4 regions of the Rhizobium sp. P44RR-XXIV genome follow, and region 2 is predicted to be linked to each of the others. Evidence: riboswitches for the same ligand, from Rfam matches in the RefSeq annotation. Region 2 holds a riboswitch; each other region holds the start of a gene.
The links. A riboswitch is a leader RNA that binds a small molecule or an ion and turns the genes downstream of it on or off. The one in region 2 is predicted to bind cobalamin.

Region 1 (3,567 bases), on a different contig from region 2:
GACATCTATCGCCGTTTGCGGATGTTCGAGAATGTCTATGTGTCGTGCCATGGCCTGCCCGTTTGCAGTTCAGGCCGTTCTTATGCTTTTCGAGTTTTCGGATCAATGATCAAAGCTGGCGAATGATGTCGCGAAGCTGTTCGTTGCGGGCGCCGAGCAAGAGGACGTTACGGACGGCGATCTGCGGATCGTGCGTGTGGAACAGCACGCCGTTGCCGCGAATGTCGCGATTGATCGTCAGCTTCTTGTCTTCCGCCTCCTTGCCCGGATGGATGGCGACGGCGAAATACATCCGCGAATATTTCAGGCTGATATCCTCGAAGAAATTCTCTTCCTGGCCGATGCGGGCAAAGAAGTTCGCGATGTAGAAGGCCCAGTTCACCTCTTCATATCGAGCGAATTGCGTGCGCGCCGCTGTTACGTGGCAATAGCCGAGATGCGGCGTGTCCTTCAGCGTGTGATGAAAGATGAGCTTCGGAAAACGAATAGACTTATGAAAGCCGTTGAGCCGGTCATGGGTCATTTCCCCGGCATTCCGCAGCTTCTGCGCGGTCTGCTCGGCGACCTCCTGGTGGGTCATGTATCGCCGCTCTTCGGCAAGCCAATGTGGCCTGTCGCGGTTGATGCGACCGGTGCGCAGGAATTCGCTATGCCCCGTTGTCGATACCGCCGGTATCGGCTCGGGGTCGGCGGGCTTCCCAGCGTCGAAATATCTGAGTTTGGCCATGCCGGGTCTCGCTATAGAGGTCTGGAGACTGCATGATAGCTAGTCTTGCTTGAGCCGGGCTTAACGGCGCTGGTTGCAAATCCCCGAGGAGGCCAAAACATATGTCCGGAATTACCGATCTCAATCTGCTGCTTTCCGGCATGAAACCGAATCTCGTCGAGGGCGAGTTCGTCTATTGCACCGTTCCATCGTCGACATTGGCCGATCATATTCATCTGGAGCCGATCGGTTTTTTCCGGGAAGGGGAGGGCGTGACCCTGATCCTGCCGCTGGAGGCCGCGCGGCAGACCGGGTTTCCGATTGCGCCCGCAATGCGCATGATCACGCTCGATGTCCATTCCTCGCTGGAGGCTATCGGCCTCACCGCGGCGTTCGCTACAGCCTTGGGAAATGCGGGCATCAGCGCCAATGTCGTCGCGGCCTATTACCACGACCATATCTTCGTTCCGGCTGCTGATGCTGACCGTGCAATGGCGGCGCTGCAGGCACTTTCGGCGGCGCAAGCGACCCCTTGATTATCGGAGATCAACCGCATTGTCGCAATCAGGATAAAGCGTCATCAAGAGGAGGCAAAGTAGCGACGATCTACATGTCTGCCGATAATCGATAAGAGATTGAATTGCCTTCCTATATTGCCTCTCCCTACGACCGTCTTGCTGTTCCGTTTCATCTGTCGCCAATTTCGAAGCCGATGTCGCATTGTAGCGCAGCGGCTGACGGGGCCGAGAGTTATGATGTTATCAATCTCAAGGTGCCGTCTGCTAGGGAGACGGAGAATTGGGAAGCCGGTCAAAATCCGGCGCTGCCCCCGCAACGGTGGTGGAGTGAGGCATGGCGAATAAAGCCACTGGGTCGGCCGACCTGGGAAGGTGCCATGGGGTTCTGGAAACAGGACCGCTCCAGAGCCCGGAAACCAGCCTTGGGGAAATTCGGTTTACTGACCGCGGCGGGCGGTCGGGACATTGCTTCAGGCCGCTCCCAAACGGCCTTGCATGTCCTTCGTCCGTTTCCCGGTAACGCGCAAGGATAGGCAAATGGATATCAGCAGCAATGTTTTGCGGCAATTGAAGAACCGCCGCGAGGGCTTCAGCCTCGAGCAGCCTTTCTATATCGATCAGGATTACTTCAAGCTCGATATGGAAATGATCTACTATCGCGACTGGCTGTTCATCGGCCATGACTGCGAAGTGCCGCGCGCGGGCAATTATTTCACCGTCCAGATCGGCGATTATCCTGTCGTCATCGTCCGTGGTCGCGATCAGGTCATCCGCGCCTTCCACAACAGCTGTCGCCATCGCGGCTCGCGCGTCTGCACGACAGAGCGCGGCTCGTCGGCAAAGCTTGTCTGCCCTTATCACCAGTGGACCTACGAGCTGGACGGCTCGCTGCTGTTCGCCCGTCAGATGGCCGAGGACTTCGACAAGACCCAGTATTCGCTGAAGCCGGTTCACTGCGAAAGCGTCGCCGGCTACATCTTCATCTGCCTGGCAAAGAACGCTCCGGACTTCGCGCCCGTCCGCGCCACGATCGAGCCCTATATGGCGCCGCATCGCATGAGTGAGGCCAAGGTCGCCTTCCAGAGCACCATTATCGAAAAGGGCAACTGGAAGCTCGTCTGGGAAAACAATCGCGAGTGCTACCACTGCGCTGCCAACCATCCCGAACTCTGCCGCACGTTTTCGGAAGCGCCGACGGTCAGCGGCGTGCAGGGGGCGATGAGCGATCCGGTGATCACCGCTCATTGGGAGCGCTGCGAAGCCGCCGGCCTGCCGAGCGAATTCAAGATCTCGCCTGATGGCCAGTTCCGCGCCGCCCGCATGCCGCTCATCGAAGGGGCCGAAAGCTACACCATGTCCGGCCAGAACGCCGTCAAGCGGCCGCTCTCGCCCGATGTGACGATCAACGGCATCGGCACCATGCTGCTGTTCCACTACCCGACGACATGGAACCACCTGCTTGGCGACCACGCGATTTCCTTCCGCGTCCTTCCGCTCAATGCCGAGGAGACCGCAGTCACCACCAAATGGCTGGTGCACAAGGATGCCGTCGAAGGCGTCGATTACGATCTCGAGGAACTGACCCACGTCTGGACCGAGACCAACGACCAGGATCGCCGCATCGTCGAGGAAAATGCTTTCGGCATTCACTCGCCGGCCTATGAGCCCGGTCCTTACTCGGAACTCCACGAGGGCGGCGTCATGCAGTTCGTCGAATGGTATTCGAATTTCATGATCAACCGGCTGCAGGGCGATCAGGCCAAGCTGTCGGCGGTTGCCTGAGTATGAACATGACCGTCTCCCTTAGCCATCGACACCTCGATCAGATGCAGCCCTGGAGCGACAGGCAGCATCTGCTCGAATGCCTCTCCGTCACGCCCGAAGCGCCCGATGTGATGACCTTCACATTCCGGTCCGACAAGGACAACTGGTTCCGCTATCTGCCGGGCCAGTTCGTGACGCTGGAGCTGCCGACGGCGCCGGAGCCGGTCATGCGCACCTATACGCTGTCCTCGACGCCATCGCGGCCCTTCTCGGTCGCGGTGACGGTCAAGGCGCAGAAGGACAGCATCGGCACGCGCTGGATGTTCGAGAACCTCAAGCCGGGCATGCGCATCAAGGCTTTCGGTCCTCTCGGCGATTTCACGCACGTCCGCCATCCCGGCGATAAATACCTCTTCGTCTCCGCCGGTTCCGGCGTGACGCCGATGATGGCCATGACCCGTTACATGGCCGACACCGCGCCATTGTCCGACATCACTTTCGTCAATTGCTCGCGCAGCCCGACTGACATCATCTTCCGCTCGGAGCTGGAATATCTCGCCCGCTTCATGCCGAACCTCA
Region 2 (3,567 bases):
AGTTGGCGTTCCGTCCAAGCGGCCGTTTGCTTCGAAAAAGCGAAACGGTACTCCTCCACGTGGATAACGTGCTATATGTATAAGATACGTATATAATGGCAATATTGTCCGCCATAATTGTCGGCTAACGGCTTTCTCGCTTAGGCAGCTTTCAGCCCTCCAGCCGCGATGACAATGGTGGCGATGTACATCCGACCGCTGATGATAGTGTCTCGTTGATCTTTTTCTCCACACTCTGCAGCGCCCTCTAAGACGCAAGAAGGCTACCGAGCAGATGCGGCGGTCCGAAACCCTCCTCTTCTACTGCATCCATACATCATGAGATCTGCAAGGTGCACCTGGATGATTTCGCATTGAAGTGGCGCGCATCTGTCAGTTCGTTGTTCGGCAAACTCATGACCGGCTGCTTGAAACGACAGCGGGAACCGAGAGGTTTTCTCGGTTCCCGGCATCATGCTTGTCGGTTGTCACTATATGACGATGCAGTGCTTCAGGCCGCTCAGGCAGCCTTTAGCAGATCGCCATGCGGATCGAGGACGAATTTCGTCGCAGCGCCCTGATCGAAGCTCTCATAGCCTTGGGCGGCATCATCGAGCGAGATGATCTTGGCATTGACGATATCCGCAATCGGCAACCGATCATGCAGGATCGCCTGCATGAGCTGCCGGTTGTACTTGATGACGGGTGTCTGGCCCGTGTGGAACGACTGCGCCTTCGCCCAGCCAAGCCCGAAGCGCAGCGACAGGCTGCCCTGCTTGGCCGCAGCCTCGGCAGCGCCGGGATCTTCCGTGACGTAGAGTCCGGGAATGCCGATCGAGCCGGCCGCGCGCGTGATCTCCATCATCTGATTGAGCACGATCGCCGGCTGTTCGCCGCCCGCATGACCGCGCGCCTCGAAACCAACGGCGTCGATGGCACTGTCCACCTCGTTGACGCCGACGACTTGCGCGATCATGTCGCCAAGACGATCACTCTTGGAGAGATCAATGGGCTCGAAGCCGACATTGGCCGCATGTGCAAGCCGATCCTTGTTGAAATCGCCGATCATGACGACAGCAGCCCCCAGGATGCGAGCAGAAGCAGCAGCGGCCAGACCGACGGGGCCAGCGCCCGCGACATAGACCGTAGACCCTACGCCGACGCCTGCACGAACGGCGCCGTGAAAGCCGGTCGGCAGGATATCGGATAGCATCGTGAGATCGCGGATCTTCGCCAGAGCCTGATCGCGATCGGGGAATTTCAGCAGGTTGAAATCCGCATAAGGCACTGTGACGTAACGCGCCTGACCGCCGATCCAGCCGCCCATGTCGACGTAGCCATAAGCGCCGCCGGCGCGCGCCGGATTCACCGTCAGACAAACTCCAGTATCCTGCGATTTGCAGCAACGGCAACGGCCACATGCCACGTTGAACGGCACGGAGACGATATCGCCGATCTCGAGCATTTCGACATCGATGCCCTTTTCGATGACCTGTCCGGTGATTTCATGCCCGAGTATCAGGCCCGGCATGGCTGTCGTACGGCCGCGCACCATGTGCTGGTCTGATCCGCAGATATTTGTGGAGATCACCTTCAGGATCACGCCATGCTCGATACGGCGGCCATCCGGCGCCTCCAGTTTCGGGTCGTCAATATCGCGAACCTCGACTTTGCCAGGCCGCACATAGACCACGCCTCTGTTCCCAGTCATGCCATCTCCTCCTTGGTTTAACGCTTGATCATCATTGCCCACAATTCCTCATGGGCATCTTCGGATCGGCCCGCTCCTCAACGGGCTGAACAGCAGCAAATCGGTCACGGCGACCGCATCGGCGGCGCCCTGTCCGGCACGTCCATGACTGATGCGATATGGCGAGACGTGAACGGAGTGATCTTGCGGCCCCTCCCTTCGCCTCCCGATCACCCTCCGCGATCAATCGAGTCTACCGTCAAGGCTGGTTTCCGGGCTTCGGACCTATCCCTCTGGATGGCCTCGACACCTTCCCGGTCAAGAGACCAGTGGCATTGGTCGAGACTTTCGGTCCGCTACCGTTGCGGGGGCAGCACCGGCCTATCACCGGTTTCCCAATTATCCATCCGGACTCTATCCGGATGGCACCTTGAACATGTCCAGAAGATCACGCCCGGTGATGTGGCGCGCACAGGAAAACGACATCAGCGCCCTGTAGGACGACATGAAGCGTTTTCGTCTCGCATTGCCGTCCGGGCCGGATTTTGGCCCTGAGCTAACTCTCAGGAGAGCGGGTGTCCGCCGGCGTCGAAGAGATGGTAGCGATCGCCTTTCGGCGAAAAGGAAAGACGCGCGCCGGCCCGATAGTCGGACTTGCCTTCCTGGCGGATGATGACCGGCTTCAAGCCACCCATATCGATATAGATGTAGGAGTCGGAGCCGAGGTTTTCCGAGTGCATGACCGTGCCCGACCATACCCCGCCTGACTGCTCTATGGTCAGATGCTCCGGGCGGACGCCAACGGTCTCGGCCTTATAAGCCTTGGCATCCTCGCCCGTCATGAAATTCATCTCGGGCGAGCCGATGAACTTGGCGACGAAGAGGTTCTGCGGGTTTTCGTAAAGCTCCAGCGGCGAACCGACCTGCTGCACGATACCGTCCCGCAGCACGACGATCTTGTCCGCCATGGTCATGGCCTCGACCTGATCGTGGGTCACATAGATCATCGCAGTGTCGGAAAGGTTCTTGTTGAGTTGGGCTATCTCGATGCGCATCTGCACGCGCAGCGAAGCATCGAGATTGGAGAGCGGCTCGTCAAACAGGAAGACCTTCGGATTGCGGACGATCGCCCGGCCGATGGCGACGCGCTGGCGCTGGCCGCCCGACAAGGCCTTGGGCAGCCGTTTCAGGTAAGGCACGAGCTGCAGTTTTTCCGCTGCCGCCATGACCATCCTCTCGATCTGATCCTTCGGCAGCTTCTGCAGCTGCAGCGAATAGGCCATGTTGTCGTAGACCGTCTTGTGCGGGTAGAGCGCATAGGACTGGAAGACCATGGCGATGCCGCGCTGCGAGGGACCAATATCGTTGACGACCCTACCGCCGATCTCGAGCGTTCCGTCGGAAATCTGCTCCAGGCCGGAGATGCAGCGCAACAGGGTCGACTTGCCGCAGCCGGAAGGCCCGACGAAAGCAACGAACTCGCCCGATTTGATATCGAGATTGATGTTCTTCAGGACTTCGACCGCGCCATAGCGCTTGTAGAGATTGCTGATTTTGACATCGGCCATGGGGTACTCCACTTCAAAATTTTATGAGGATGACGATGCGAGGTGCTACTTGCCGACACCCTGGCTCAGACCCTTGATGAACTGCCGCGAGAAGATCACGTAGAGCAGGATCAAAGGCACCGCGCCGAGCGTCAGCGCCGCAAGCAGCGCCGGATAGTCGCTCAGAAACTGGCCGACGAACTGCTGGACGCCGAGCGTAACAGTCTGATTGCTCTTGCTGGGCGCCAGCACGAGCGGAAACCACAGATCGTTCCAGACCGGCAGCATCGTCAACGTCGCCACTGCAGCAAGCCCCGGCTTGACGACCGGAAGCGCGATCAGAAAAGTGCG
Region 3 (3,567 bases), 1.3 Mb from region 2:
CTATTCCTGGGTCATCCGGACGATCGAGCGCGGCGTTTTGAAATCCGTTGCCGTCGGCTTGCTCTTTGGCCTGGGTGGTATCCTGTCGATGAGCGACCCAATCCAATGGATGCCCGGCATCTTCCAGGATGGCCGTTCGATCCTGCTCGTTCTGACGCCGATCTATGGTGGTGTGGTTGGGACGGTGGTTGCGGCTGTCATGATGGGTGTGTTTCGCTTCCTGGTCGGCGGCATGGGAGCCGCTGGCGGTGTCGCGGGCATTCTGATCGTTGCAATCGTCGGGTATCTTCTAACGCTCGTGCCGCGGCAGTGGATCGGCACTGGGTGGAAGCGCTCAGCCCTGTTCGGTCTAGCGACGATGACTTCGCTTGTCGTTCTCGTCTTGCTGCCATGGCCGGTCGCGCGTGAGCTTCTCCTTTCGGCGACACTTCCGGTCACGATCGTCAATATCCTCGGCGTCGTGCTGCTGTCGGATTTACTCGAGCGCGAACGCTACCGCATCGGCATCCAGCGCGCGCTTGAGAACGAGGCCAGCCTCGATCCACTGACCAAGCTGCCAAATCGCCGCGTTTTGCAGCGGGAAGGCGATCGTTGCAGCAAGGAAGCCGGAACGAGGCGGATTCCCTTTTCGATCATCATGCTCGATATCGATCACTTCAAGAAGATCAACGACAACTGGGGTCATTCCTTCGGTGATACGGTCCTTGCACGGCTGGCTGATGTGATCCGGCAGACTGTACGCAAGACCGACATCGCCGCCCGCTACGGCGGCGAGGAGATCGTCGTGCTGTTGCCGAACACCGACATGAGGGCCGCCGGAAACCTTGCCGAGAAAATCCGCAACGACATCGAGACGACGGTCCTGATGTTCGAGCAGGAGACGATCCACGTCACGGTCAGCATCGGCATTGCCTGTTCCCATGAACCATCGGCCGACTTCAAGCATGTGCTTGAAGCAGCCGACAAGGCGCTCTATCGCGCAAAGGCAAGCGGGCGAAATCGCGTCGAGCTGGCCGAAACGGCATAGGGCTGCCTTTGATAGTCCCCGCCGGTTTCGGCAATCGCCGGGCTGCTTTTGCGATTTTTCTAACATCCATTGGTTCTCGAGTGTCCTGCTTGACGGCGGACGGCAGTCCGGCGTAACTGGAGGCGACGGTTCCCCGAGGAAGGCTTCGAGGGGATTAATAGGGAACACGGTGAGGACGACCCAAAAGGGACCTAGACCGTGGCTGCCCCCGCAACTGTAAGCGGATTGCCGATCATCCCGGGTGCGACCAGCCTGCTGGCCGCCTCAGGTGGCTTCAGGGCCATGCCACTGCGAACACAAATCGCGGGAAGGCAGATGATCGTCAGACATTCGCGAGCCAGGAGACCTGCCGTCGATCACGATCCAATCAACCGGGCGGGGATGCCTGGAAAGGACAGAGAATGATTGACCTGAGCCTTCGATACTACCAGGCGTTTTTCGGCCTTGATTGCGGTCTTTGCAACCGGCGGCGGTCTGTCTGAGCGCTATTGCGCCGAGGCTGCCAGATTTCCATTCTCATCGAAACCTTTCATGCGCCATTTTTTGACGACCATTACATTTGCACTTGGGCTAACCGGGTTTGCTGCGTCTGGCTTTGCGGCGACGCAGTATCCGCTGACCATCAACAATTGCGGTCAGCAGGTCACTTTTGAGAAGGCTCCGACCAAGATCGTCTCCATCGGCCAGGGCATGACCGAGATCCTGCTGTCACTCGGCCTTGCCGACAGGATTGCGGGAACGGCCGTATGGGTCGGCCCGGTCTTGCCGCAATATGCCGAAGCCAATGCCAAGATCCCGCGTCTGGCCGACAATGATCCGAGCTTCGAGTCCGTGGTCGGCAAGGAGCCGGATTTCGTAGGCGCGGAATTCGAGTGGCATATCGGCGCGCAAGGCGCGGTCGGCAAGCGCGAGCAGTTCTCCGAACTTGGCATCAACACCTATATCGCGCCGACCGATTGCGTCGCCAAGATCAATGCAGAAGGTGGGGACGGCGTGCGCAAGGAGCTGTTCACGATGGGCCTGATCTATCAGGAGATCGATGAACTCGCTGAGATCTTCGACGTTAAAGATCGCGGCGATGCGCTGGTCGCGCAGCTGAAGAAGCGCGAGGCCGATGCCGTCGCTTCGATCTCCGGTGCGCAGGCGAAGAACCTGCCGATCGTGTTCTGGTTTTCCAGCAAGGAAGTGAACGGTGACGCCTATATCGCGGGCAAGAACAGCGCGCCGGCCTATATTCTGAAGACGATCGGCGCGAAGAATGTCGTGACGACCGAGGAGGAATGGCCGCTTGTGGGATGGGAAACGATCGCGCAGGCAAATCCCGCCGTCATCGTCATCGCGACCATGGATCGCCGCCGCTACGCCGCCGACGACCCGAAGGTCAAGCTCGACTTCCTCCAGAAGGATCCGGTCACCAGCCAGCTCGACGCGGTCAAGAACAAGCATTTCGTCATGATGGATGCGCAGTCGATGAACCCGACCATCCGCACCATCGATGGCATCGAGACGCTGGCCAAGGGCATCAAGTCCTTCGGCCTGGCAGAGTAGAATGCGCCTGATTGCAGAACGGCGGCAGAGGTGGGCGCTTTTGGCGCTCACCATGGCCGCGCTGGTGTTTCTGGCATTCATGATCAGCCTTGCGGTCTCGATCGGCGAGATTTCGATCCCGTTGTCGACGACCGCCAAGGCAGTTGCGAACCGGCTGCTCGGAACGGATTTCGAGCTTAGCCGGATTCATCAGGGCATTGTCTGGGACTATCGCCTGAGCCGGGCGCTCGTTGCCGCAAGCACCGGTGCATCGCTGGCCTTAAGTGGCGTGATCCTGCAGGCGTTGTTGCGCAATCCGCTCGCAGAACCCTATGTGCTCGGCATTTCGGCCGGCGCCTCCACGGGTGCCGTCTGCATCATGATCCTCGGGCTCGGCTACGGAATCCTCACTCTTTCCAGCGGTGCCTTCATCGGCGCGGTTGTAGCATTTCTGTTTGTCGGCCTGCTGGCGGCAGGTGTCGGCGGCACCAGCGAGCGCATCATTCTCTGCGGCGTCGCCGGCTCGCAGCTCTTCAATGCGCTGACCTCCTATATCGTCACCACATCGGCCAATGCCGAGCAGGCGAGGGGCGTCATGTTCTGGCTGCTGGGTTCGATGAGCGGCGTGCGGTGGCCGGATGTCTATTTGCCCGGGCCGATCGCCGTTATCGGCTTTGCCATCTGCATGGCGCATGTCCGGGTACTGGATGCATTCGTCTTCGGAACCGATGCCGCGGCTTCGCTCGGCATAGCGGTGCGCCGCGCGCAGATCGTCCTGCTCGGAACGACGGCATTCATGACGGCGGCGGTGGTCAGCATTGTCGGCTCGATCGGCTTCGTCGGGCTCGTCATTCCGCATGCGGCCCGTTTCATGGTCGGTCCCAATCACGATCGCTTATTGCCGGCGTCGGCACTCGGCGGCGCAATCTTCATGGTCGGCGCCGATATCGTCTCGAGGATCATCATTCCCCAGCAGATCCTGCCGATCGGTGTAGTGACCGCGCTGTTCGGCG
Region 4 (3,567 bases), 1.3 Mb from region 2:
GCATCGCGGTCGACAAGGTGACTTTTGCCGCCGGCAACACGCTGATCGTCAACGGCATCAGCCTGACGGTGGAAAAGGGAAAGGTGCTGGGTCTCCTCGGGCCGAACGGCTCCGGCAAATCTAGCCTTCTGCGGCTGATCTGCCGGCTCCGCAAGGTGAAGAGCGGCGTCATCCGTCTCGGTGGCGACGACATAGCCTCCATTTCGCGTGGCGATATCGCCCGCCGTGTCGCGCTGGTGGAGCAGCAGGCAACGACGGACATGCAGGTGACGGTCATCGATGTCGTGCGTCTTGGGCGGACACCGCATCGCGGCCCGCTTTCCTCCTGGAGCGCTGGCGACGATATTGCGGTCTTCGATGCGCTTGCCCGCGTCGGCATGAGGGATCGAGCCGGGCAGCTTTGGCAAACCTTGTCGGGCGGCGAGCGGCAGCGTGTTCATATTGCCCGGGCGCTGGCACAGACCCCGAGCGAATTGCTGCTCGATGAGCCGACGAACCATCTCGATATCCAGCATCAGCTCGACATTCTGGGCCTGGTTTCCAAGCTCGACGTGACCTCCATCGTCGCGTTGCACGATCTCAATCTGGCGGCGATGTTCTGCGACAGTCTCGCCGTGCTGCAGAAGGGTGAGGTGGTGGCTGCCGGACCGCCGGAGGAAGTCTTGACGCAGGAGCTGATCGAGCGGGTCTTCGGCGTACGCGCCCATGTCCAGAAGTCCGCCGTCCACGGTCGCTGCAACATTCAATATATGGCGGGCTGATCTGATGGACGGTGCCAATTTCCACCTCAAGGAAGAAATCAGGGACTATTGGTCGAAGCGATCGGAGACCTTCGATCTTGCTTTCGGCCACAGGATAGCACCCGGCCCCGAGGCAGACGCCTGGCAGAAGCCGATCCGCGCAGCGCTTGGCTCCCAGCCAAAGCGTGTTCTGGAGCTTGCCTGCGGCACCGGTGAGGTGACGCGGCTGATCCATGATCTCGGTCACGAGGTGACGGCGCTGGATTTTTCCGAAGCGATGCTGGCCGTCGCGCGCAAGAAACATGCGGGCAAGCCGCGTCTTCGGTTCCTGCTGGCCGATGCCGAACAGACTATGGAGCCGGATGCGGCCTATGATGCAATCGTCTGCCGGCATCTTGTCTGGACGCTGACGCAGCCGGAAGAAACCCTCAAGGAATGGTTTCGGCTGCTCAAGCCCGGCGGGCGTCTTGTAATCTTCGATGGCGATTGGGCCAAGCCGAAGCCGAGCGGCTACATTGCAAGGCTGCTGATTTCGCTGATCGACCGCTTTATCGGCGCTGACCAGAACTATGACGGGGCTCTCAGCAGCCGCCATTCTCGCATCATGGAGGCCTTGCCTTTTGGCAGCGGCCTGCGTTCGGAAGAATTGACCCCGCTACTGTCGGCAGCGGGCTTTGCCGCCATTCAGCTCCAGTCGCACGGGCCTATTGCCAGGGCGCAGCGGAAGAATGCCAATCTGCGGAACAAGCTTCGAACCCTCGTTTATCGGCGCTTTATTCTGACCTGCATGCGGCCATGGACCCCCACCCATTTTCCGCAACGAAATCCAGTGGATGCGGTCAGGCCGGTCCTTGAACCAACCTCGCAGCCGCGATGATCCGGGTTAGCTTCCGGTTGGATTAGAGAGAGCAGCCGGAGCAAATAAACATATAAAGATTTGTTTATATCTATTGACAATTTTGTGCGCTTGGTGCGAAATCCCTAGCGTTATGGTTCTCTGGGGCAATCTATTCGCTCCAGAGCTAAGAGGGAATCCGGTGCGCCGAGAGATCGGCTATTCCGGGGCTGCCCCCGCAACTGTGAGCGGCGAGCCAATGTCCATTCATGTCACTGAGGCGATGAGCCTTGGGAAGACGGACAAAGGCGACGACCCGCAAGCCAGGAGACCTGCCACAACAAAATAACGTCCACGGGCGGGGTGTCCCGGTGGTTGCTGCGGCTGGCCGATATTGGCCGCGTCCGCACGCGTCCGCTTGACCCATGCCCCCACAACCAATGGGGTATGACTATGCCAACCAAAACTGTCCCAGTCGCTTCTCTTGGCTTTCCGCGTATCGGTCGCCATCGCGAGCTGAAATTCGCGCTCGAAGCCTACTGGTCCGGAAAAATTCCCGAGAGCGAACTCATCGAAACCGCAAGCAAGCTCCGGGCTGAAAACTGGTCGCTTCAGCGCGATAGCGGTATCACCCGCATCCCTTCCAACGATTTCTCCTTCTACGATCACGTCCTCGACACCGCCGTCATGGTCGGCGCCATTCCCTCCGTGTACGGCTGGAAGGGCGGCGACGCGCCGCTTTCGCTTTACTTTGCCATGGCGCGCGGCAGCCAGGGCGACGGCCATGCCGATTGCGGCCATACGCATCACGGCCAGGGCGTCCCGGCGCTTGAGATGACCAAGTGGTTCGACACCAATTATCACTACATGGTGCCCGAGGTTGCCGAAGACCAGGACTTCACGCTGACCTCGCAGAAGCCTGTCGATCACTTCCTCGAGGCAAAGGCGCTCGGTATTCACACCCGCCCGGTCATTCTCGGACCGGTCACCTTCCTGAAACTCGCCAAGGCTCGCTCGGCAACCTTCAAGCCGCTGGGCCTGCTGCCGAAACTGCTTCCGGTCTACGAGGAACTGCTGCGCCGGCTGAGCGCTGCCGGTGCCGACTGGGTGCAGATCGACGAGCCGATCGCCGTTCTCGATCTGACCGAGGGCGAGCGCCATGCCTTCTCGGTCGCCTACAAGGCGTTGACCGAGGCGGCGCCGGATCTGAAGATCATGCTGACGACCTATTTCGGCGGCCTTGCCGACAATCTGGCTGCCATCGCCGAGTTGCCGATTGCCGGTGTCCATGTCGACCTGACGCGTGCACCGGGCCAAATCGATGACGTCGCGAAGGCCGTTCGCAAGGATCAGGTTCTGTCGCTCGGTATCATCGATGGCCGCAACATCTGGAGGGCGGATCTGGCCTCGATCATTAACCGCCTTCAGCCTGTCGCGGCGGCTCGCGGTGTCGAAGGCGTTGAGGTGGCGGCATCTTGCTCGCTGCTGCATGTTCCGATCGATCTGGAGCTTGAGACGGCGCTCGATGCCGACCTCAAGAGCTGGCTGGCATTCGCCACCCAGAAGCTCGGTGAGCTTGCGACGCTCGGCCGTGGCCTTGCCGAAGGAAAGGCTGCCGTCTCAGTGGAAGTCGAAGCCGCATCCAGGGCCATCACCGCACGCGCCTCCTCGCCGAAAGTGACCGACCCGTTGGTGCGCGGCCGTCTTGCCGGGGTCGATGTCGCGATGAAACAGCGCAAGAGCGCCTTCGCCAAACGCCGGTCGGTGCAGGCGGAAACGATCAAGCTGCCGCTCTTCCCGACCACGACGATCGGCTCCTTCCCGCAGACGCCGGAAGTTCGCAGGGCTCGCTCGGCGCATGCCAAGGGCACGCTGAGCTATGTCGATTATGAAGCCTTCCTGCGCAAGGAGACCGAAGCCACCATTCGCTGGCAGGAAGAAATCGGCCTCGACGTGCTGGTCCATGGCGAGTTCGAGCGCAACGACATGGTG

Region 1: linked by a shared signal. The riboswitch ahead of BSK43_RS26040 (aromatic ring-hydroxylating dioxygenase subunit alpha) and the one ahead of fdhA (formaldehyde dehydrogenase, glutathione-independent) in region 2 are both predicted to bind cobalamin.
Region 3: linked by a shared signal. The riboswitch ahead of BSK43_RS33035 (ABC transporter substrate-binding protein) and the one ahead of fdhA (formaldehyde dehydrogenase, glutathione-independent) in region 2 are both predicted to bind cobalamin.
Region 4: linked by a shared signal. The riboswitch ahead of metE (5-methyltetrahydropteroyltriglutamate--homocysteine S-methyltransferase) and the one ahead of fdhA (formaldehyde dehydrogenase, glutathione-independent) in region 2 are both predicted to bind cobalamin.

The regions. Positions count from the first base shown of each region.
Region 1 is NZ_MPVZ02000028.1:1,805,162-1,808,728, reverse strand. It holds partial or broken gene BSK43_RS26055 (L-threonylcarbamoyladenylate synthase) at 1-51, opposite strand, end outside; gene BSK43_RS26050 (DUF6656 family protein) at 110-727, opposite strand; gene BSK43_RS26045 (ACT domain-containing protein) at 829-1,242, shown strand; cobalamin riboswitch at 1,460-1,664, shown strand; gene BSK43_RS26040 (aromatic ring-hydroxylating dioxygenase subunit alpha) at 1,762-3,006, shown strand; gene BSK43_RS26035 (hybrid-cluster NAD(P)-dependent oxidoreductase) at 3,015-3,567, shown strand, end outside.
Region 2 is NZ_MPVZ02000029.1:281,752-285,318, reverse strand. It holds gene BSK43_RS35240 (hypothetical protein) at 1-59, opposite strand, end outside; gene fdhA (formaldehyde dehydrogenase, glutathione-independent) at 500-1,690, opposite strand; cobalamin riboswitch at 1,915-2,117, opposite strand; gene BSK43_RS27385 (ABC transporter ATP-binding protein) at 2,233-3,237, opposite strand; gene BSK43_RS27380 (carbohydrate ABC transporter permease) at 3,283-3,567, opposite strand, start outside.
Region 3 is NZ_MPVZ02000029.1:1,543,666-1,547,232, reverse strand. It holds gene BSK43_RS33040 (GGDEF domain-containing protein) at 1-1,027, shown strand, start outside; cobalamin riboswitch at 1,137-1,396, shown strand; gene BSK43_RS33035 (ABC transporter substrate-binding protein) at 1,559-2,575, shown strand; gene BSK43_RS33030 (iron ABC transporter permease) at 2,577-3,567, shown strand, end outside.
Region 4 is NZ_MPVZ02000029.1:1,540,052-1,543,618, reverse strand. It holds gene BSK43_RS33025 (ABC transporter ATP-binding protein) at 1-761, shown strand, start outside; gene BSK43_RS33020 (methyltransferase domain-containing protein) at 766-1,617, shown strand; cobalamin riboswitch at 1,714-1,930, shown strand; gene metE (5-methyltetrahydropteroyltriglutamate--homocysteine S-methyltransferase) at 2,029-3,567, shown strand, end outside.